DNA from 2 places in the Streptomyces sp. NPDC088725 genome. Region 2 is predicted to be linked to the other one. Evidence: predicted binding sites of a transcription regulator. Region 2 holds the regulator's gene; the other holds the start of a gene.
The links. Region 2 encodes HspR, which represses chaperone genes until heat shock. Its sites were predicted from a motif close to TTGAGNNNNNNNNNCTCAA; they were not measured.

Region 1: lon (endopeptidase La) is a predicted target of HspR. The motif match lies at 8,176-8,194, and genes of this name have one in related genera.

The regions. Positions count from the first base shown of each region.
Region 1 is NZ_JBIVLO010000014.1:13,219-24,098, reverse strand. It holds gene ACIP6N_RS27525 (multifunctional oxoglutarate decarboxylase/oxoglutarate dehydrogenase thiamine pyrophosphate-binding subunit/dihydrolipoyllysine-residue succinyltransferase subunit) at 1-1,766, opposite strand, end outside; gene ACIP6N_RS27520 (ATP-binding protein) at 2,047-3,102, opposite strand; gene ACIP6N_RS27515 (response regulator transcription factor) at 3,213-3,950, opposite strand; gene ACIP6N_RS27510 (spermidine synthase) at 4,081-4,812, opposite strand; gene ACIP6N_RS27505 (DUF3626 domain-containing protein) at 5,231-6,322, opposite strand; gene ACIP6N_RS27500 (nucleotidyltransferase) at 7,137-7,943, opposite strand; gene lon (endopeptidase La) at 8,217-10,631, shown strand; gene ACIP6N_RS27490 (lysozyme) at 10,774-10,880, opposite strand, start outside.
Region 2 is NZ_JBIVLO010000008.1:299,292-310,171, reverse strand. It holds gene ACIP6N_RS22040 ((Fe-S)-binding protein) at 1-1,636, opposite strand, end outside; gene ACIP6N_RS22035 (sugar transferase) at 1,727-2,290, opposite strand; gene dnaK (molecular chaperone DnaK) at 2,765-4,618, shown strand; gene grpE (nucleotide exchange factor GrpE) at 4,615-5,271, shown strand; gene dnaJ (molecular chaperone DnaJ) at 5,327-6,517, shown strand; gene ACIP6N_RS22015 (heat shock protein transcriptional repressor HspR) at 6,523-7,023, shown strand; gene ACIP6N_RS22010 (helix-turn-helix transcriptional regulator) at 7,127-8,134, opposite strand; gene ACIP6N_RS22005 (hypothetical protein) at 8,264-8,596, shown strand; gene ACIP6N_RS22000 ((2Fe-2S)-binding protein) at 8,593-8,913, shown strand; gene clpB (ATP-dependent chaperone ClpB) at 9,444-10,880, shown strand, end outside.

The sequences.
Region 1 (10,880 bases), on a different contig from region 2:
ACCTCGTCGAGCCGCGCCTCGGCCGCCGCGTCGATGACCGCGTCGAGCAGCGGGATGGTGGACTCGCCACCCTCCAGCGAGAAGCGCTTCTGTCCGACGTACTTCGTCTGGAGGAACGTCTCGAACGCCTCGGCCGCGTTGAGCCTGCGCAGGATCCGCAGCTGCTCCTCGCGCTCGGGCTTGGCACGCGGACGCTCGACCCGGTCCTGCAGCCACTTGCGCTGCTTCGGGTCCTGGATGTGCATGAACTCGATGCCGGTGGTGCGGCAGTACGACTCACGCAGCACGCCCAGCACGTCGCGCAGCTTCATCATCGTCTTGCCGGCGAAGCCGCCGACCGCGAACTCCCGCTCCAGGTCCCAGAGCGTGAGGCCGTGCTCCGTGACGTCCAGGTCGGGGTGCTTGCGCTGGCGGTACTCCAGCGGGTCGGTGTCCGCCATGACATGGCCGCGGACCCGGTAGGAGTGGATCAGCTCGAAGACGCGGGCGGCCTTCGTGACGTCGTCGTCGTGCGAGGCGTCGATGTCCTTGAGCCAGCGGACCGGCTCGTACGGAATGCGCAGCGACTCGAAGATCTCGTCGAAGAAGTCGTTCTCGCCGAGCAGCAGCTGACTGACGATCCGCAGGAACTCGCCCGACGCCGCACCCTGGATGACCCGGTGGTCGTACGTCGAGGTCAGCGTCATGACCTTCGAGATGCCCAGCTTGTTCAGGGTGTCCTGCGACGTGCCCTGGAACTCGGCGGGGTAATCCATCGCGCCGACACCGAGGATGAGGCCCTGACCGGGCATCAGACGCGGTACGGAGTGGACGGTGCCGATGCCGCCGGGGTTGGTCAGCGACGCGGTGACTCCGGAGAAGTCCTCCATCGTCAGCTTGTTGTTGCGGGCGCGGCGGACGATGTCCTCGTACGCCTGCCAGAACTCGAAGAAGTTGAGCGTCTCGGCCTTCTTGATGCCGGCGACGACGAGCTGGCGGTCACCGTTCGGCTTCACCAGGTCGATGGCGAGACCGAGGTTCACGTGCTCCGGCTTGACCAGGGTCGGCTTGCCATCCTTCACCGTGAAGGAGTGGTTCATCGACGGCATGGCCTTGAGGGCCTGCACCATCGCGTACCCGATGACGTGCGTGAAGGAGATCTTCCCGCCGCGGGCGCGCTTGAGGTGGTTGTTGATGACGATGCGGTTGTCGAACAGCAGCTTCACCGGGACGGCGCGCACGGACGTGGCCGTCGGCAGCTCCAGCGAGGCGTTCATGTTCTTCGCGACGGCGGCGGAAGGACCGCGCAGCGTCACGTACTCCGGACCCGCGGGCGCTTCCGCGGCCTTGCCGTCGGCGGCGGCCTTGGCCGCGGCGGGCGCGGGAGCCGGCGCGGAGGCGGCGGGCTTCGCCGGAGCCGCAGGGGCGGCTGCCGGGGCAGCGGCGGCGGGCTTCGCCGGAGCGGCGGGCGCGGCCGGGGCCTGCGCGGCCGGAGCGGCGGGCGCCTTCGCGGCGGCCGGAGCCTGGGCCGGGGCCTTGGCGGGGGCCGCGGCCCCCGCGGCCGCGGTCGCCGCCGGCTTGTCCGCCGTACTGCCGGCGGACGTGCCCGGCTTGTAGTCGGCGAAGAAGTCCCACCAGGCACGGTCGACCGAATTCGGATCCTGGAGGTACTGCTGGTAGATCTCGTCGACAAGCCACTCATTGGCTCCGAAGGCGGCCGCAGGGTTCTTACCCTGACCGTCTTCGTCGGTCGAGATGCTCGCGTTACTGGGGGACTGAGACGACACGGCGTGAACCGCCCTCTTCCGCTTCACAAGGTGATGGACAGCGGGAATCAAGGCTACGCCTAACGGACCCGCAGGTGGAGCCGGGCCGTGCCATCGTCGTGCAAGTCACATCCGACAGCGGGTTTCAGCGTATGAATTGGCGGGAAACGAACGAGACTCACCTCAGCAGGGGCTGCACAGCGCCCCTGCTTCGGCAGGTCCGCGCCACGTAGCCCGCCTGTTCCCCGACTCCGTTCCTGGAGATCGTGCGCTTACGCATCAGACCCTACGTCAAGCGACGTCAAGCGCGCGGCCGGGGAATTCCCGGGAGGGTGACCTGGATCCGGCAGCCACGTGCGGATTCGGCCACTCCGATGCGTCCGCCGTGCAGATCGACCGCCCAGCGCGCGATCGCCAGACCGAGGCCCGTACCGCCGTCGCTGCCGGGACCGTGCGGCGACGGCGCCGTACCCCGGTTGAACCGTTCGAAGACACGGTGCCGCTCCTGCTCGGGGATGCCGGGACCCTCGTCCACGACCTCCAGATCCAGCGACTCGGGCTCCCGGCCGCGCCGGGCGCGCACGGTCACCCGGCCGTGCGGGGGACTGTGCTTGACCGCGTTGTCGATGAGGTTGGCGACGACCTGGTGCAGCCGCTCCGCGTCCGCGTGCGCGGTCAGCTCGGGCGGCGAGACGTCCAGGTGCAGATGGACGTCCGTACGGCTGTGATTGCCGGAACCCGAGGAGAGCCCCCGCTGCGAGGACGCCAGATTGGCCTCCTTCAGCACACCGGACAGATACGGCCACACCTCGAAGCGCCGCGCCTTGAGCGGTACGACGCCGTTGTCCAGCCGCGACAGGTCGAGCAGCGTCTCCGTCAGCCTGCCCAGCCGCTCCGTCTGCCGCAGGGCCGTACGCATCGTCTCCGGATCGGCGGCGGACACCCCGTCCACGACGTTCTCCAGCACGGCACGCAGCGCGGCGATCGGTGTGCGCAGCTCGTGCGAGACGTTGGCCACCAGCTCCTTGCGGTGCCGGTCCACGGCCTCCAGATCATCGGCCATACGGTTGATCGTGGAGGCCAGGTCGCCCAGCTCGTCCCTGCGGTCCGCGCCGCTCACCCGGCGGGTGTAGTCGCCGTGCGAGATGCCCTTGGCGACGGTGTTCATCTCGTCGAGCGGCGCGGTCAGGCCGTGCGCCACGAACTGGGTGATCAGCAGGGTCGCTATCACCGAGAAGACGGTGATGAAACGCAGCTCGGTCTCGGTGCGCAGCGCCACCATCAGCAGACCGGTCGTGATGAAGACGGAGACGACGACGAGCGTGCCCAGCTTGGCCTTGACGGAGAACGGCCGCAGGCCGTTCCCGGAGCCGCGGCCGCCGGATCCGTCACCCGGACGCGTGGCCCGCCCCGGTTCCTGTCTCGCGCCGTCTCTCCCGCTCCCGCCGCCCGGCCGGGTGGGCCAGGTCATGGCGCGGGGGTCTCCAGCGCGTACCCCACACCGTGCACGGTACGGATCCGCTCGGCGCCGATCTTGCGGCGCAGCGCCTTGATGTGGCTGTCGACGGTACGGGTGCCCGACGCGTCGGCCCAGTCCCACACCTCCGCGAGCAGCTGCTCGCGGGAGAGCACCGCGCGCGGGGTGTTCGCGAGGCAGACCAGCAGATCGAACTCGGTCGGCGTGAGATGCACGTCCTCGCTCCGCACCCGCACCCGGCGCTGCGCGTGGTCGACCTCCAGCTCGCCGAGGCGCAGGATGCCGCTGCGCGGAGTCACCGCGGCCAGCGCGGCCCGTTCGACCCTGCGCAGCAGGACATGCACGCGCGCCGCCAGCTCCCGCATGGAGAACGGCTTCGTCATGTAGTCGTCGGCGCCGACCCCGAGGCCGACCAGCATGTCCGTCTCGTCGTCGCGCGCCGTGAGCATCAGCACCGGAACGGGCCGCGCCGCCTGCACACGGCGGCACACCTCAAGTCCGTCGAAGCCCGGCAGCATCACGTCGAGAACCATCAGATCCGGCTGCCACGCCTCGGCCGCGTCGACCGCGGCCGGTCCGTCCACCGCCGTCTGGACGACAAAGCCCTCGGCCCGTAGCCGGGCCGCGATGGCGTCGACGATCGTGGCGTCGTCCTCGACGACGAGGACCCGGCGCTGGGCGCCTGGCGTGGCCGCGACTCCGTTGTGGCTGGTGTTCGTCTGCTCCATCGCCCCGCCCCTGTTAAGCGTTCCGCGGTCCGTGTTCCCGGATCCGCGATCCCCATGTGACTCCATGGCGCTCCATGCAGATCGAGATCGCGGTACCGGGAGCAGCGTAGAGGCACGGAAGGCCTCCCGGCTACGCAGTGCGAGCAGCGAGGTGGACCACGTCGGGCACTCCCCGGGCAACCTGGATCTCTTCGGTCCTTACATTGCTGAATCCGGCATTCCGCAACGCATCACCAAAGGTGGGGGACGGTTGGGCCGACCACACGGCGAGGACACCACCGGGGTTCAGACGGGCCGCGCAGGCGGCCAGACCGCCTTGTGTATACAGGGTTTCGTTGCTTTCCGTGACGGTCCAGCCGGGTCCGTTGTCGATGTCCAGGCAGAGCGCGTCATAGGTCTCGGTGCCGGAACCGACGTACTCCACGAGGTCGGTGTGAAGGATCACAGTGCGCGGATCGACGAGCGCCGCACCCGAGATCCGCGCGAGCGGCCCGGCCCGGTGCCAGTCGATGACGGCCTGCTCACGCTCCACGACGACGATCCGGCCCCAGCGGGGCTCGGCGGCGGCGTGCGCGAGCGAGAACCCGACCCCGAGCCCCCCGATGAGCACGTCGGGCCGCCGCTCCCGGCGCTCGGCCGGCAGCGCGTCGAGGGCGGCGTCGATCAGCAGACGCTCCGAGCGGCCGTCCGCGGTGTCCATCAGGAAGCAGCCGTTGGCGATGATCTCGTGCACGGTGCTCCCGGCCGGAGCCCGCGTACCGCTCACATCGACGCGTTGGCGCAAAACGATCTCACCGTACGGTCCGTCGCGGCGGTCGAGGACGACGGCGCTGTCGGCATCGGGATCGGAGTAGGGCGGCACGGAATCTCCCCTCGGGCGGCAGGTGCGGGCCCCATCCTGCTGCGGAAGTCCGGCTGCGGCCAACCGCTTTCCCCGAACGGGTGCTACCCGCCGGGGACGGTCGTTTCCCGCGAACAAGTGCTCACTCGCCGGGAACGGTCGTTTCCCGCGCACGAGCGCTCACCCGCCCGGGACCCGCTCCGCGCGGGCACCCCGCCACACGTAGAGCGCGCCGCCGAGCAGGTACGCGAGAGCGGCGGCGATCCAGGCGGCGGGCTGGGGGCCCGGATGGGACGGTCGCGTTCACACTCTGGTGGCAACTCTGACCACTTCATCAGGTGTGCCGGCCGGAGACGTGACAAGCGGCGGGATTTGGCCAAATCGATGGGGCAGGCGGAGCAGCCTCACGTCTCTTTGCCGCTCACACGGACCGTTCGGTTCACGGCGCTGTTCTCTCCTGCCGCCCGTAGCGCACCAGCACGTGCCACAACTGCTTCACGTACTGGAGCACTTCGTCCCGCGTGCCCCACCAGGCCCAGGTCTCCGGCTTCCGTACGACCGAGGCCGCCGCCCGTCCGAGGACCTCGGCGTCGAGGATGCCGGCGGGCGCGTACGTGGCCACGATCCGGGCGGCGAGCGGCACCATGGCCGGGCCGCGGAACTCCGCGTCGACCTCGTCGGGCTTCAGCACGAAACCGGTGTGCCACTCCACCGCGATCCCGCAGCGCCGGGCGAGCGCCGTCAGCAGCCGGTCCGTCTCGGTGCCACGGAACGACGGGTCCAGGACCAGTGCCTCGGCGTCCGTCGCGAGGTCGAGGTCGCCGTGGACCTGCGCCTCCACGAACTCGTCCAGCTTCCGGCCGGGTTCCAGCCCGGGGACGAGACCGCCGGCCGGCCCGTAAGGAAGCTTCCCGATCGCCCCGGCCGCCGCCGGGTCGTCCTCCAGCAGCCCGGCCAGTACGCAAGCGAACGCGTCGATCGTGCCCACGTCGGCGGGGCCGTCCTGGCTGCCGCCGTGGCAGTACGTGGTCCGGCCACTGACCTCGGGCAGCAGCCGGACATGGCAGGACCCGAAGCGCGGGGCGGCGCCGTGGGGATGGTCGTACAGGTTGACGGCGCCGTACTTGGGCCGCTCCGAGGGCCGTACGCCCGGCACGTGGTACGCCCCGCGGAACAGTTGCTCCTCCCAGCCGTCCCGGGCCCCGCCCGGAACGGCGGTGCGGCTGCCGTTGGAGATGCCGGTTTCGTACTGGCTGCGGTAACGCCCGTCCTGGGACAGGGACTCGGCGACCGTCAGGCTGTTCGCGAGGAGCCGGTCGGGGTGGAAGTTGAGCGTGATGCGCGAGTGAACGCGGATCAGCGAGACGAGCGCGTCGGGATCGGTTCCTCCGGCCCGCTCCATCGCCTGGATGCGCACAAGCGCGTTCTCGCGCCCGGCCGTTCCTCTGATGCGCAGATGACGCAGCGCCGCGTGCTGGGCGGGGGTCAGGGCGGGGGTCAGGGCGGTGCGCAGTGCGTCGCGGGTCTCCATCGGCGGAGTATCGGGCGGCCGTGGCCGGAGGGACAACCGGATTCGAGCCGCCGGAGTCGTCGAAGGGGCGCCTTTCGCCTCAGGGCTTGCCGGAGCGCCCTCTAGCTAGCCGGGCCCTGCGTCACCGGCCAGTCGATCTTCGTCGACGGAGGGTTCTCCGTGCACTGAGCCTGCCGCCGACGCGTCCAGACCTCGACCAGACCACGGGATCGGGGTGGCTCCCGCCTCGTTGCTGATGACCGAACCACGTGGTGGCGGACGGCTGTATGGGCCTCAGCGGCGGTCGTGACGCGAGGACGCGCCGTTCCCGCGAAGGTGATCCAACAGGTGTCGCAGGCGGTGTCCAGGAGATACCAGACGCGGCCGCCGCCGGTCACCTCGATCTGCCACTGTTCGCAGGTCTGGCCGCGGTGGGTGCCGTGGGCGGGACTGCCCTTCAGCAGGTGACGGCGGAGGTCTCGGTGGCGGGTCTGGGGTCCGTTCGCATGATGCCCCAGGCGCGGTAGGTGTTCTCGCGGCGCCTGCTGAGTGAGGCTGTCCCAGCCTTTGGCCGAGGCCGCATCCGCGAAGCGGACCTCCCAGTGGCCTTCCGGCGCCGGCGGTGCGACGCGATCGCCGCGCCCCGCGCTCACGCGACGTCCCGCGGGTCCGGCGCCGGACCGCGCGAACTACGGTCCCGCGGGTCCGGCGCCGGACCGTAGTCCTCGCCGTGGTCCCTGGGCAGCGCGGCCAGCAGTTCCGGGTTTACTTCGAAACTCCTGGCTCCGCCATCACCCGAAAGAGGGGAAGCGCGGCCGGTCGGCATCGGGCGCGTTCAGGGGCGCGGTGCCCTCTCCCCGTGTACGGCCGTGTATTCGGCGGCGAGCCAGGGGCCCAGGTCGTCTGTCAGCATGCTGAGCACCGCCGGATCGGCCGACGGCGTGCGGCCGGTGGCCGCGGCGGTGCGCATCTGGGCGGCGCGTTCGGGGTAGTAGCGGCCGAAGAGTTCGGCGGACTCGTCGAGGTCGCTGGTCCAGCCGCCCCAGCGGGGCATGACCAGCGTGAACCCCGTCCGCACGATGCGACGGGCGGCGCCCCTGCTGAGGACCCGGCGGCCGGTGTCCGTGGTGGCCTCGGCGGCGCGGGCGCGCCAGCGCGACAGCGCGAGGGCGAGGTCGCCGTTGGTTTCGCGGGCGAGCAGGGACGTGGGGCGGTAGCGGGGGAGTCGTCCGGCCAGGTCGGGGCCGAGCAGTGGGGTGCACAGGCAGGCGACGAAGAACCCGGCATCGTGGCGTTCGAGGTCGCTGAGCAGAGTCCCAACGCCGGTCAGCAGCACGCCGACGCCGTCGATCTGCGGAAACGCCCGGTCCAGCGCGGCCTCGATCACGTCCGCGTCGGCGCGGTCGGCCTCGGACGGCTCCTGGTGCAGGACGAGCTGGAGGTCGAGGTCGGAGATCCCCGGGACGGCGGTGCCGCGCGGGATGCTGCCGTAGATGTACGCGCTGTGCAGCCGCGTCCCGTCGAACGTCTCGGTGATGCGAGCGCGCGCCGCGTCCACGACCGGCGCGAAGGCCGCCGGCACGCGGTCCAGCGCGCCTTCGCGCGCGATCGTTCCGTCGCGGTCCAGTCCCCGTTCGCTCATGTGGTCACTGTGCCCGCTGCCGCCGTCTGCTGCCGAGCCGTTTTAAACGGCGGCCGCGCCGATCTGTCGGAATTATCCGCCGCAAGGTGACGCTGCACCTCGGAAGCGCCCCGCACGCCCCCATCGCCCCCATTGCGCCCGTCCCCCGCGAGCCACCGGCCACCGCCGATGGCGCTCCCGAAGATCGCCCAGAGCGAACAGGCCCAGGGGAACATTCAAGGGCTCACAAGCATTGAGTCCGTATAGCTCAACTTGACTGCCGAAGGGGAGATCATGGCCTCCATGTCCACATCGCTCACGCTTCCCGTGCTGCCGCTCGACGACGAGGTCGTGCTGCCCGGCATGGTGGTGCCTCTGGATCTGTCCGACACCGAAGTCCGCGCCGCCGTGGAGGCCGCTCAGGCCGCGGTGCGTGCCGCGGGTGACGGCGCCGGGAAGCCCGAGGTGCTGCTCGTGCCGCGCATCGACGGGACCTACGCCGGGACCGGAGTTCTGGGGACGGTCGAGCAGGTCGGCCGGCTCTCCGACGGAGATCCCGGCGCGCTCATCCGCGGCCGTGGCCGCGTCCAGATCGGCGCGGGTACGAGCGGACCCGGCGCGGCCCTCTGGGTGGAGGGTCTGAGCGTCGACGAAATCACCCCCGACCCGCTGCCGGCCTCCGTGACCGACCTGGTCAAGGAGTACAAGGCACTCGCCACCGACTGGCTGAAGAAGCGCGGCGCGTGGCAGGTCGTCGACCGCGTCCAGCAGATCGACGACGTGTCGCAGCTCGCCGACAATTCCGGTTACTCGCCGTTCCTCACCACCGCTCAGAAGGTGGAGCTGCTGGAGACCACCGACCCGGTGGCCCGGCTGAAGATCGCCACCGGCCAGCTGCGTGAACATCTGGCCGAGCAGGATGTCGCCGAGTCCATCGCGAAGGACGTCCAGGAGGGCGTCGACAAGCAGCAGCGCGAGTTCCTGCTGCGGCGCCAGCTCGACGCCGTGCGCAAGGAGCTGCGCGACATCAACGGCGAGGGCGGCGAGGACGAGTCCGACGACTACCGGACGCGCGTCGAGGCCGCCGACCTCCCGGAGAAGGTGCGCGAAGCCGCCCTCAAGGAGGTCGAGAAGCTGGAACGCTCCTCCGACCAGAGCCCCGAGGGCTCCTGGATCCGCACCTGGCTGGACACCGTTCTCGAACTCCCGTGGAACGAGCGCACGGAGGACGCGTACGACATCAGGGGCGCGCAGGCCGTCCTCGACGCCGAGCACGCGGGCCTGGAGGACGTGAAGGAACGCATCACCGAATACCTCGCCGTACGCAAGCGCCGCGCGGACCGCGGCCTCGGTGTGGTCGGCGGCCGTCGCGGCGGCGCCGTCCTAGCCCTGGTCGGCCCGCCAGGGGTCGGCAAAACCTCCTTGGGTGAATCTGTCGCGCACGCCATGGGACGCAAGTTCGTCCGGGTCGCGCTCGGCGGTGTGCGGGACGAGGCGGAGATCCGTGGTCACCGGCGTACGTACGTCGGCGCGCTCCCCGGCCGTATCGTCCGGGCGATCAAGGAGGCCGGTTCGATGAATCCGGTCGTCCTGCTGGACGAGATCGACAAGGTCGGCTCCGACTTCCGGGGCGACCCGGCGGCGGCGCTGCTCGAAGTCCTCGACCCGGCGCAGAACCACACCTTCCGCGACCACTACCTGGAGGTCGAACTCGACCTGTCCGACGTGGTGTTCCTCGCCACGGCGAACGTCCTGGAAGCCATCCCCGAGGCGCTGCTCGACCGTATGGAGCTGGTGCGTCTGGACGGCTACACCGAGGACGAGAAGGTCGTCATCGCACGCGACCACCTGCTGACCAGGCAGCTGGAGCGGGCGGGCCTGGAGCCCGGCGAGGTCACGCTGGAGGACGACGCGCTGCGCAAGCTGGCCGGCGAGTACACCCGTGAGGCGGGTGTGCGAAACCTGGAGCGCGCGATCGCGCGGCTGCTCAGGAAGGTCGCCGCCGAACACGAACTGGGCGAGCGGGAACTGCCGTTCGCGCTGGGCGCCGAGCACCTGCGCGACCTGATCGGCCGGCCGCACCACGTCCCCGAGTCCGCCCAGGACCCGGCGGAGCGCCGTACCGCGGTGCCGGGCGTGGCGACCGGGCTCGCGGTCACGGGCGCGGGCGGTGACGTCCTGTTCGTGGAGGCGTCGCTCGCCGACCCGGAGACGGGCGGGTCCGGACTGACGCTGACCGGACAGCTCGGTGACGTCATGAAGGAGTCGGCGCAGATCGCGCTCTCCTACCTGCGCTCGCGCGGCGCCGAGGTGGAACTGCCGGTGGCGGATCTGAAGGACCGGGGCGTGCACATCCACTTCCCGGCGGGCGCGGTGCCGAAGGACGGCCCGAGTGCGGGCATCACGATGACCACGGCTCTCGCCTCCCTGCTGAGCGGCCGCCAGGTCCGTACGGACGTCGCCATGACCGGCGAGGTCTCGCTGACGGGCCGGGTCCTGCCCATCGGCGGCCTGAAGCAGAAGCTGCTGGCCGCACACCGCGCGGGCATCACGACGGTCGTGATCCCGAAGCGCAACGAGGCGGACCTCGACGACGTCCCGGCGGAGATCCTGGACAAGCTGGAGGTCCACCCGGTGACGGATGTCCGCCAGGTCCTGGAGATCGCCCTGTCCCCGGCCCAGACGCTGGTCACGGCGGCAGCCGCGTAAGGCTCGCCGCGCCGGCCCGAACGAAGGCCGCGCCCGGAACGAATGTTCCGGGCGCGGCCCTCGCATGCGTCAGCCGTCGCGCAAGGCGTCGGGGCAGGTCCGGTCCGAGATCCCGTACGAGCCCCGGCGCCCGGCCCGGCCGTCAGCCGTTCGCCAGGGCCACGACCCTGTCGTGCGCGCCGTTGAACCGGTCATGGTCTCCGACCGTCGGGCCCGTCGACGTGTACTGCCAGATCGTCTGGGTGTCCC
Region 2 (10,880 bases):
TGTTCAGCATCGCGACGTTCTCCTGGCCGAGCTGCTGGAACAGCGGCTCGTTACCGAGGCGCCTGGCGGAGTCGCCCGTGCACTTCTCGTCGCCGCCCATGATCGCGAACTTCACGCCGGCCATGTGCAGCAGTTCCGCGAACGCCTTCGTCGTCTTCTTCGCCCGGTCCTCCAGAGCGCCCGCGCAGCCGACCCAGTACAGGTAGTCGACCTCCGTGAGGTCCTCGACGTCCTGGCCGACGACCGGTACCTCGAAGTCGACTTCCTTCGTCCACTCCAGACGCTGCTTCTTCTGCAGCCCCCAGGGGTTGCCCTTCTTCTCCAGGTTCTTGAGCATCGTCCCGGCCTCGCTCGGGAAGGAACTCTCGATCATCACCTGGTAACGGCGCATGTCGACGATGTGGTCGATGTGCTCGATGTCGACCGGGCACTGCTCCACACACGCGCCGCAGGTCGTGCAGGACCACAGCACGTCCGGGTCGATGACGCCGTTCTCCTCCAGCGTCCCGATCAGTGGGCGCTCGGCCTCGGCGAGCGCCGCGGCGGGAACGCCGGCCAGCTGCTCCGGCGTGGCCTTCTCCTCGCCCTCCATCGTCTTGCCGCCGCCGGCCAGCAGATACGGCGCCTTCGCGTGCGCGTGGTCGCGCAGGGACATGATCAGCAGCTTCGGGGAGAGCGGCTTGCCCGTGTTCCAGGCCGGGCACTGCGACTGGCAGCGGCCGCACTCCGTGCAGGTGGAGAAGTCGAGGAGGCCCTTCCAGGAGAAGTGCTCGATCTGCGAGACACCGAAGGTGTCGTCCTCGCCCGGGTCTTCGAAATCGATCGCCTTGCCGTCGCTCGTCATCGGCGGCAGCGCCCCGAGGGCCGTCCCGCCGGCAGCGTCCCGCTTGAACCAGATGTTCGGGAAGGCGAGGAAGCGGTGCCAGGCGACGCCCATGTCGGTCTTGAGCGCGACCGTGATCATCCAGACGAAGGACGTCCCGATCTTGATCATCGCGATCAGGTAGACGAGGTTCTGGAGCGTCCCGAGGCTCAGTCCACGGAAGGCGGCGACCAGCGGGTACGAGATCAGGTACGCGGCGCCGTACGTGTCCGTGTGGTGCAGCGCGCCCTCAAGGCCGCGCAGCAGCAGGATGCAGACGCCGATGACGAGGATGACGGCTTCTACGAAGTAGGCCTGTCCGAAGTTCGAGCCGGCGAAGCGGGACTTGCGGCCCGCGCGGGTCGGCAGGGACAGCTGGCGGATGACGATGAGCGTCAGGATGCCGAGCGTCGTCAGGGCGCCGATGAGTTCGACGAAGACTTCGTACGGCGTCCAGCCGCCGATGACCGGCAGGAGCCAGTCGGCCCGGAAGAGCTGGCCGAAGGCGTTGACCAGGGTCAGCACGAGCGTGAAGAAGCCGACCGCCACGAACCAGTGCGCGACGCCGACGACGCCCCAGCGGTTCATCCGGGTGTGGCCCAGGAACTCCTTGGCCACGGTCAGGGTGCGCTGTGCGGGTTCGTCGGTCCGCGTGCCCGCGGGGACGTCCTGGCCGAGCCGCACGAAGCGGTAGATCTGCGCGATGGCTCGGGCGAACAGCGCCACACCGACGACGCCGAGCACCAGCGACACGATGATCGCGGCGAGTTGCATGGGGTGGCTCCTCGGGCCTGCGTACTAGCTGTGTGCTGAATAGCTGCGTACTAAGCGGTAACTTAATTGGAATGGGGTGAGCGTACCCACTTATCGCAGAGCAATGTAGCGGCGAAGCCGGTGATCTGTATCGCTCAGGGTTGCCTCAGGTGCCGGTCTCCTGCGGGGCGGCGTGCGGGGCCGTCGGCCCAGGGGGTCGCGGAGCCTGGCCCGGGTGTGCAGCACGCGCGGGCGCAGGTGTGCCAGGTGCAGGGCGGGGAGTGTGCGGAAGAGGATCGCCAGGTCCAGGCCGATCCAGTGGTGTTCGACGTAGTGCTGGTCGAGCAGTTCCGGCTCGTCCCACGGCAGCCGTGAGTGGCGCTTCACCTGTGCGAGGCCGGTCAGTCCCGGGCGTACGGCCTGGCGCCAGGGGGCGGCCGCCCGTGCGGTACCGAGGGGCAGTGGTGCGGGGCCGACCAGTGAGAGGTCGCCGCGTACGACGTGCGGGAGCCGGGAGAGCAGGTCGAGGCGGAGCAGCCGGGTGCGCAGGGAGCGCAGAACGAAGGGGCGGCCGTACTGGCCGGTCCGGTATTCGCGTACGAGGACGCCGCCGGCCGGCCGGGAGACCGCGAGCGCGAGCGCGGCGGCCGCGAGCAGCGGCGCGGCAGGAACCATCAGGGCGGCGCCGAGCGTTACATCGACGAGGCGCTTGGGGCCGGGGCGCCGGGTGAGCCTGAGCGGCGGCCCGAGGCCGGGGTGCCGGGCAGGCCCGAGGCGCCGCGGGCCGTGAGTGGCCCGGCCTTGAGCCGCCCGCCACTCCCGTGCTTCTCGCCGTTCCCGCCGCCGTTCCTGTCGCGGCGTTGCTGGTTGTTCTCGCCGTACCGAGCGTCCGAGCCGTCCGTCCATGTGTCGCCCCTGACCGTAATGAGCCTTTCGCGAAAGTTGTGAAAGAACGATCGCATGACCGGGAGAGAGGGGCGGGCAACCGCTCTCACCAGGCGCGTTCTGGCGAGTTGATGCCAAACGGGAGACCTCGGCCGGAGAGTGTCCGCATAATTGTTGAGTCTCATCGGCTCATGCTCTTTGACGTGTCGAGATCTGTGATGCATCCTTGAGCCTGTTCCACTCAAGTCAGCTGGAGGAATCGAAATGGCACGTGCGGTCGGCATCGACCTGGGCACGACTAACTCCGTCGTCAGCGTTCTCGAAGGCGGCGAGCCCACCGTCATCACCAACGCCGAGGGTGCCAGGACCACGCCGTCCGTCGTCGCCTTCGCCAAGAACGGCGAGGTGCTCGTCGGAGAGGTCGCGAAGCGCCAGGCGGTCACGAACGTCGACAGGACCATCCGGTCGGTCAAGCGCCACATGGGCACTGACTGGAAGATGAACCTGGACGGCAAGGACTTCAACCCGCAGCAGATCTCGGCCTTCGTGCTGCAGAAGCTGAAGCGGGACGCGGAGTCGTACCTCGGCGAGAAGATCACTGACGCGGTGATCACGGTCCCGGCGTACTTCAACGACTCCGAGCGCCAGGCGACCAAGGAGGCCGGCGAGATCGCCGGTCTGAACGTCCTGCGTATCGTCAACGAGCCGACGGCGGCCGCCCTGGCCTACGGGCTCGACAAGGACGACCAGACCATCCTGGTCTTCGACCTCGGTGGCGGTACCTTCGACGTCTCGCTGCTGGAGATCGGCGACGGCGTCGTCGAGGTGAAGGCCACCAACGGTGACAACCAGCTCGGTGGTGACGACTGGGACCAGCGGGTCGTCGACTTCCTGGTGAAGCAGTTCGCCAACGGACACGGCGTGGACCTGTCCAAGGACAAGATGGCTCTCCAGCGTCTCCGCGAGGCCGCGGAGAAGGCGAAGATCGAGCTGTCGTCCTCCACGGAGACCACGATCAACCTGCCGTACATCACGGCGTCCGCCGAGGGCCCGCTGCACCTGGACGAGAAGGTCACCCGTTCTCAGTTCCAGCAGCTCACCTCGGACCTGCTGGACCGCTGCAAGGGCCCGTTCCACAACGTCATCAAGGACGCCGGCATCCAGCTGTCCGAGATCGACCACGTGGTCCTGGTCGGCGGTTCGACGCGTATGCCCGCCGTCGCCGAGCTGGTCAAGGAACTGACCGGCGGCCGTGACGCCAACAAGGGCGTCAACCCGGACGAGGTCGTGGCCATCGGTGCCGCGCTCCAGGCCGGTGTGCTGAAGGGCGAGGTCAAGGACGTCCTGCTCCTCGACGTGACCCCGCTGTCCCTGGGTATTGAGACCAAGGGCGGCATCATGACCAAGCTCATCGAGCGGAACACCACGATTCCGACGAAGCGCTCCGAGATCTTCACGACGGCCGAGGACAACCAGCCGTCCGTGCAGATCCAGGTCTACCAGGGCGAGCGCGAGATCGCGGCGTACAACAAGAAGCTCGGCATGTTCGAGCTGACCGGTCTGCCGCCCGCCCCGCGCGGTGTGCCGCAGATCGAGGTCGCCTTCGACATCGACGCCAACGGCATCATGCACGTGGCCGCGAAGGACCTCGGCACCGGCAAGGAGCAGAAGATGACCGTCACCGGTGGCTCCTCGCTGCCGAAGGACGAGGTCAACCGGATGCGCGAAGAGGCCGAGCAGTACGCGGACGAGGACCACAAGCGCCGCGAGGCCGCCGAGACGCGCAACCAGGCGGAGCAGCTCGTCTACCAGACGGAGAAGTTCCTCAAGGACAACGAGGACAAGGTTCCCGGCGACGTCAAGACCGAGGTCGAGGAGTCCCTCACCGAGCTGAAGGAAAAGCTCAAGGGCGAGGACACCGCCGAGATCCGTACGTCGACCGAGAAGGTCGCCGCCGTCTCGCAGAAGCTGGGCCAGGCGATGTACGCCAACACGCCCGACGGTGCCGCCCCCGGGGCCGACGCGCCCGGTGCGGAGCAGCAGGGCAAGGGCGATGACGACGTCGTAGACGCCGAGATCGTGGACGACGAGCGTGACCCGAAGGGCGGTGCGGCGTGACCGAGGAGACTCCGGGCTTCGAGGAGGAGCCCGACGTCCCCTCCGGCGCCACCCCCGAAGACGCCACGCCGAAGGCCGCCGAGTCCGACTCCGCCAAGGAGTCGGCCCCGGCGGCCCCGGCCGGGGACGTATCCCAGGACGTAGCCCTGACAGCGCAGCTGGACCAGGTGCGTACGGCGCTCGGTGAGCGCACGGCGGACCTCCAGCGGCTTCAGGCCGAATACCAGAACTACCGCCGTCGGGTGGAGCGGGACAGGGTCACGGTCAAGGAGCTGGCTGTCGCCAAGCTGCTGACCGAGCTGCTGCCCGTGCTCGACGACATCGGCCGCGCACGCGAGCACGACGAACTGGTCGGCGGATTCAAGTCCGTGGGCGAGTCGTTGGAGACGATCGTGGCGAAGATGGGCCTCCAGCAGTTCGGCAAGGAGGGCGAGCCCTTCGACCCGACGATCCACGAGGCCCTGATGCACTCGTATGCGCCCGATGTCACCGAAGACACGTGCGTCGCGATCCTGCAGCCTGGGTACCGGTTCGGCGAGCGGACCATCAGGCCCGCTCGCGTCGCGGTGGCCGAGCCCCAGCCCGGGGCCCAGCCCAAGGCGGCGGACGAGCAGGCCAAGGAAGAGGAGAGCGGTGGCCCGGACGAGGGCTGACGCGGTGGCATGACAGGTAGAAAGCAGTGACAGGCGGAGAGGAGGGACGTCGGGAATGAGCACCAAGGACTTCGTCGAGAAGGACTACTACAAGGTTCTCGGCGTCCCCAAGGACGCCACAGACGCCGAGATCAAGAAGGCGTACCGGAAGCTCGCCCGCGAGTTCCACCCGGACGCCAACAAGAGCGACGCCAAGGCCGAGGAGCGCTTCAAGGAGATCTCCGAGGCGAACGACGTCCTCGGTGACACCAAGCGGCGCAAGGAGTACGACGAGGCGCGCGCCCTCTTCGGCAACGGCGGCTTCAGGCCGGGACCCGGTGCCGGAGGCGGCGGCTCCTTCAACTTCGACCTGGGCGACATCTTCGGTGGAGCGCAGGGAGGTGGTGCGCAGCAGCCGGGCGCGGGCGGCTTCGGCGGCGGACTGGGTGATGTGTTCGGCGGCCTCTTCAACAGGGGCGGCGCGGGCACCACCCGTACGCAGCCGCGCCGCGGCCAGGACATCGAGTCCGAGGTGACGCTCAGCTTCACCGAGGCGGTCGACGGGGCCACGGTCCCGCTGCGGATGTCCAGCCAGGCGCCCTGCAAGGCGTGTTCGGGCACCGGCGACAAGAACGGCACCCCGAGGGTCTGCCCGACCTGTGTCGGAACGGGACAGGTCTCGCGCGGTACCGGCGGCGGGTTCTCGCTCACCGACCCGTGTGTGGACTGCAAGGGCCGCGGGCTCATCGCGGAGAACCCCTGCGACGTCTGCAAGGGCAGCGGCCGCGCCAAGTCGTCGCGCACGATGCAGGTCCGCATCCCGGCGGGTGTCAGTGACAACCAGCGGATCCGGCTGCGCGGCAAGGGCACGCCCGGCGAGCGCGGCGGCCCGGCCGGCGACCTGTACGTCGTCGTCCATGTCGACGCCCACCCGGTCTTCGGCCGCAGGGGCGACAATCTGACCGTCACCGTGCCCGTCACCTTCGTGGAGGCGGCGCTCGGCGGCGAGGTGAAGGTCCCCACCCTGGGGGGCCCGCCGGTCACGCTGAAGCTCCCGGCCGGAACACCCAACGGCCGTACGATGCGCGCCCGCGGCAAGGGCGCCGTACGTAAGGACGGCACGCGCGGCGACCTCCTGGTCACCGTGGACGTGGTCGTTCCCAAGGACCTCGAGGCGTCCGCTCGTGACGCGCTGGAGGCCTACCGGAAGGCGACAGCTGACGAGGACCCGCGGGCGGAGTTGTTCCAGGCCGCGAAGGGAGCATGAATCCCGTGGACAGGTCTGACCGGTCGGACAGGCCGGACAGGGACGGGCGGCGCAGACAGCCCTCGTCGTCGTTCAACAGGGCGTACGAACTGACCGAGGAGACGCCGGTCTACGTCATCTCGGTGGCGGCCCAGCTCTCCGGGCTGCATCCGCAGACCCTCAGGCAGTACGACCGCCTCGGCCTGGTGTGCCCCGACCGTACGCCGGGCCGGGGGCGGCGCTATTCGGCCCGCGACATCGAACTGCTCCGTACCGTGCAGGCGTTGTCGCAGGACGAGGGCATCAACCTCGCGGGTATCAAGCGGATCATCGAGCTGGAGGACCAGGTCGCGGCGCTCCAGGCGCGGGTCGCCGAGCTGTCGACGGCGGTCGACGGCGCGGCGGTGGCGATGCGGCAGCGGGAGGCGCAGGTGCATGCCTCGTACCGCCGGGATCTGGTGCCCTATCAGGACATGCGGCAGACGAGCGCGCTGGTGGTGTGGCGGCCCAAGCGCCCGGCGGACTGAGGCGGGTTCGAGGGGCTCGGCGGGACGCGCCGGCTGAGGCAGCCGGGCAGAGAAGCAGACGGCTGTGGGGCCCCGGGGCCGGGCGAGGCCCGGCGCCGGGCGCCTAAAGGCCGTCCGAGAGCCCGTCCGAGGCCGCCTGTTCGAGAATGCCCGACTGCGCGATGAGATACCCGAGCTGGGCGCGGCTGCCGCTGCCCAGCGCCGTCGCGAGCTTGGCGATGTGCGCGCGGCAGGTGCGTACGTTCATTCCGAGGCGCCGGGCGATGGCCTCGTCCACGATGCCTTCGATGAGCAGCTTGGCGATGGAGCGCTGGACGCTGGTGATGCCGTCCAGTTCCGGCGCGTAGGACAGCTGGTGGTCCCACGGGACGCCGTGCAGCCAGAACTGCTCGAAGACCCCGACCAGATAGCTGACCAGCCCTTCGTGGCGCAGCTCAAGAGCGACCTGGCGGTCGTCGCGCGCGGGGACGAACGCCACCTTGCGGTCCACGATGATCAGCCGCTCGATGATCTCTTCGAGCGTGCGCACCTCCACGCCGTACGGCGAGACGCGCTCCACATAGGCCAGCGTCGACGGATGGTGCCTCGCGGTGTGCTGGTACAGCGTGCGCATCTTCACCCCCCGGTCGAGCAGCGGGTCCACCCTGCGCAGTGCGCCCTCCAGCGTGTCCGGCCGGCGCCCGCTCCCCGGCTGGACGGTCAGCAGCTCCTCGGTGCACTCCGCGGTGGCCTGGTCGAGCGTGGAGTTGATCAGGCTCAGCCCCTCCAGCACGTTGATCGCGTTCGTCGTCGACGGATCGTGGGCCGTGAGCGTCATGAATGGCTCGAACGCGTCGGTGATCGAGAGCGCGAGCTGTCTACGCTCCTGTATCTCACGCTCGATCGGGTGGATGAGCTGGTTGAGCGCAAGGGACGGGGGAATGGGGAGCAGCCACTGGGCGTCGTCCGGGTCGGGGCGCAGGAGGGCGAGATCGATCAGACACGGCGCCTCCGCTATGTCCGACCGCGATATCCGGCCTGTCCGCAGAGCGGCCGCGTAGAGCTTGTTGCCCGATTCACACAGCTTGTCGCGACTGTGTGTATGCCCCACATCGCCCCTTTTGATCTGCATTTGCGCCCCCCTCAGGGTCCTGCATTACAGGAACATGATGCCTGTACTCGCTGGTGGAAGGGTGGGGAGTGGGCCATGGTCTTCTTGCGGGGGGAGGAGGAACTGATCAGAATGGGGTGGAGACCGGTCATGAGCAGGATAGTCCGTAAAGTCTGCGTACTCGCTGTCGCTGCGGCTGCTTTCGGTGTGGTCGGCGCGAGCGGCGAACCCTCATGGGAGACCCAGCCGTCGGGCTCGGTGAACGCGGCCCCCGGTGAACCCTCTTGGGAGACCCAGCCGGCCTTTGCGGTGCTCGCGGCAGCCCCCGGTGAGCCTTCCTGGGAGTTCCAGCCTGCCGATGAACCCTCGTGGGAGTTCCAGCCCACTGACGAACCTTCGTGGGAGTTCCAGCCGGCCTCCGCGGCCGACTCTGTCATCGGTGAGCCCTCCTGGGAGAGCGCGCCGGTGGATATCGACGCATGACCGTCCCACCGGACGACCGGGTCTTCCGGCGCGAGATGGCGATGGCCTACCGATCGGGATGGCACTTCATCGACCTCGTCACAGCGATACCGCACCGTGGCGATTCCTTGATGGTGACCCTGTTCGGCGAGCCGATCGTCGTCGTACGCGAGGAGGACGAGGACGTCCGTGCCTACCGGTGCCTACGGAGGCCGCGGGGGGCTCCGCAGCCGGTCCGGTGCGCCGTCAGATACGACATGATCTTTGTGAATCTCGACAAGCGTGACCACCGGCTCGTCGAACCGCAGACCATCACCGCCACCCCCCGCAGTGCCTGAGCGATTCCCCCGTCGTTATTGATCGCTCGGGCACTTCCCCCACACAGCGGCGCCATCGTGGACCTGAAACACGATGGCGCCGCTGTGCTTTTCCTGTAACCGGCCGTTTCCGGCCACTCGCGGGCCACTGGCCATTCGCGGCCTCACGTCGCCCGCCGTGCGCCGCCGTCCGCCGGGCGTACCCCGCCGTGCGCCGCCGTCCGTCGCCCGGCGTACGTACCGCCGCCCGCAGCCCGCCGGCGTACGTACCGCCGTCCGCCGTGCGAGCCCCGGCGTGCGCCCCTCCAGTGCGACCCGATGCCGCTCCTGGCGCCGCTCTCGCACTCATCCGGACGTACGCGCGTACCGCGACCCGTGTTCCGTCCGGGCCCGCCACCTGCGGTCCCAGTCGCTCCGGGATGTCGGTGGCCTCCTGCTGCCCTTTCCCCCGGAGCGCCCGCGGGTGACTGCTCGTTTCAGGCTTGAGTGGAATAGACTCAACTTTGCACACGTTGCACGAGTCAGACCGCGCAAGAATGGAGAGAGCGCACGTGGACGCCGAGCTGACCAACAAGAGCCGGGACGCGATCAACGCGGCGAGCGGCCGCGCCGTGGAGGCGGGACATCCCGATCTGACCCCCGCGCACCTGCTGCTCGCGCTGCTCGACGGCCAGGAGAACGAGAACATCCTCGATCTGCTGGCCGCGGTGGACGCGGACGGGTCCGCGGTACGGTCCGGGGCCGAGCGGCTGCTGACCGCGCTGCCCAGCGTGACAGGCTCCACGGTCGCACCCCCGCAGCCCAACCGCGACCTGCTGGCCGTCATCGCCGACGCCGACCGGCGGGCCAAGGAGCTGGGGGACGACTACCTCTCCACCGAGCATCTGCTCATCGGTATCGCCGCCAAGGGCGGCCAGGCCGGCGACCTGCTGGACAAGCAGGGGGCCGGCGCGAAGCAACTGCTGGAAGCGTTCGAGACATCAAGGGGAGGGCGCCGGGTGACCACACCCGACCCGGAGGGCCAGTACAAGGCCCTGGAGAAGTTCGGCACCGATTTCACCGCCGCGGCCCGCGAGGGCAAGCTCGATCCGGTCATCGGCAGGGACCAGGAGATCCGGCGCGTGGTGCAGGTCCTGTCGCGCCGTACGAAGAACAACCCGGTCCTGATCGGCGAGCCCGGCGTCGGCAAGACCGCCGTCGTGGAAGGCCTCGCGCAGCGCATCGTCAAGGGAGACGTACCGGAGTCGCTGAAGAACAAGCGGCTGGTGTCGCTGGATCTCGGCGCGATGGTGGCGGGCGCGAAGTACCGCGGCGAGTTCGAGGAGCGGCTGAAGACCGTCCTCTCCGAGATCAAGGAGAGCGGCGGGCAGATCATCACGTTCATCGATGAGCTGCACACGGTCGTGGGCGCGGGCGCCGGCGGCGACTCCGCCATGGACGCGGGCAACATGCTCAAGCCGATGCTGGCGCGCGGTGAGCTGCGTATGGTCGGCGCGACGACGCTGGACGAGTACCGCGAGCGGATCGAGAAGGACGCCGCGCTGGAACGGCGTTTCCAGCAGGTGCTGGTCGCCGAGCCCTCGGTGGAGGACACGATCGCGATCCTGCGCGGGCTCAAGGGCCGCTACGAGGCACACCACAAGGTGCAGATCGCGGACGCGGCCCTCGTCGCCGCGGCCGGACTCTCCGACCGCTACATCACCTCGCGTTTCCTGCCGGACAAGGCCATCGACCTCGTGGACGAGGCGGCCTCCCGCCTCCGTATGGAGATCGACTCCTCGCCGGTCGAGATCGACGAGCTGCAGCGGTCCGTCGACCGCCTCCGTATGGAGGAGCTGGCGCTGAAGAACGAGTCGGACCCCGCCTCCAAACAGCGGCTCGAAAAGCTGCGCCGCGACCTCGCCGACCGCGAAGAGGAACTGCGCGGCCTCAATGCCCGCTGGGAGAAGGAGAAGGAAGGCCTCAACCGCGTCGGTGAGCTGAAGGAA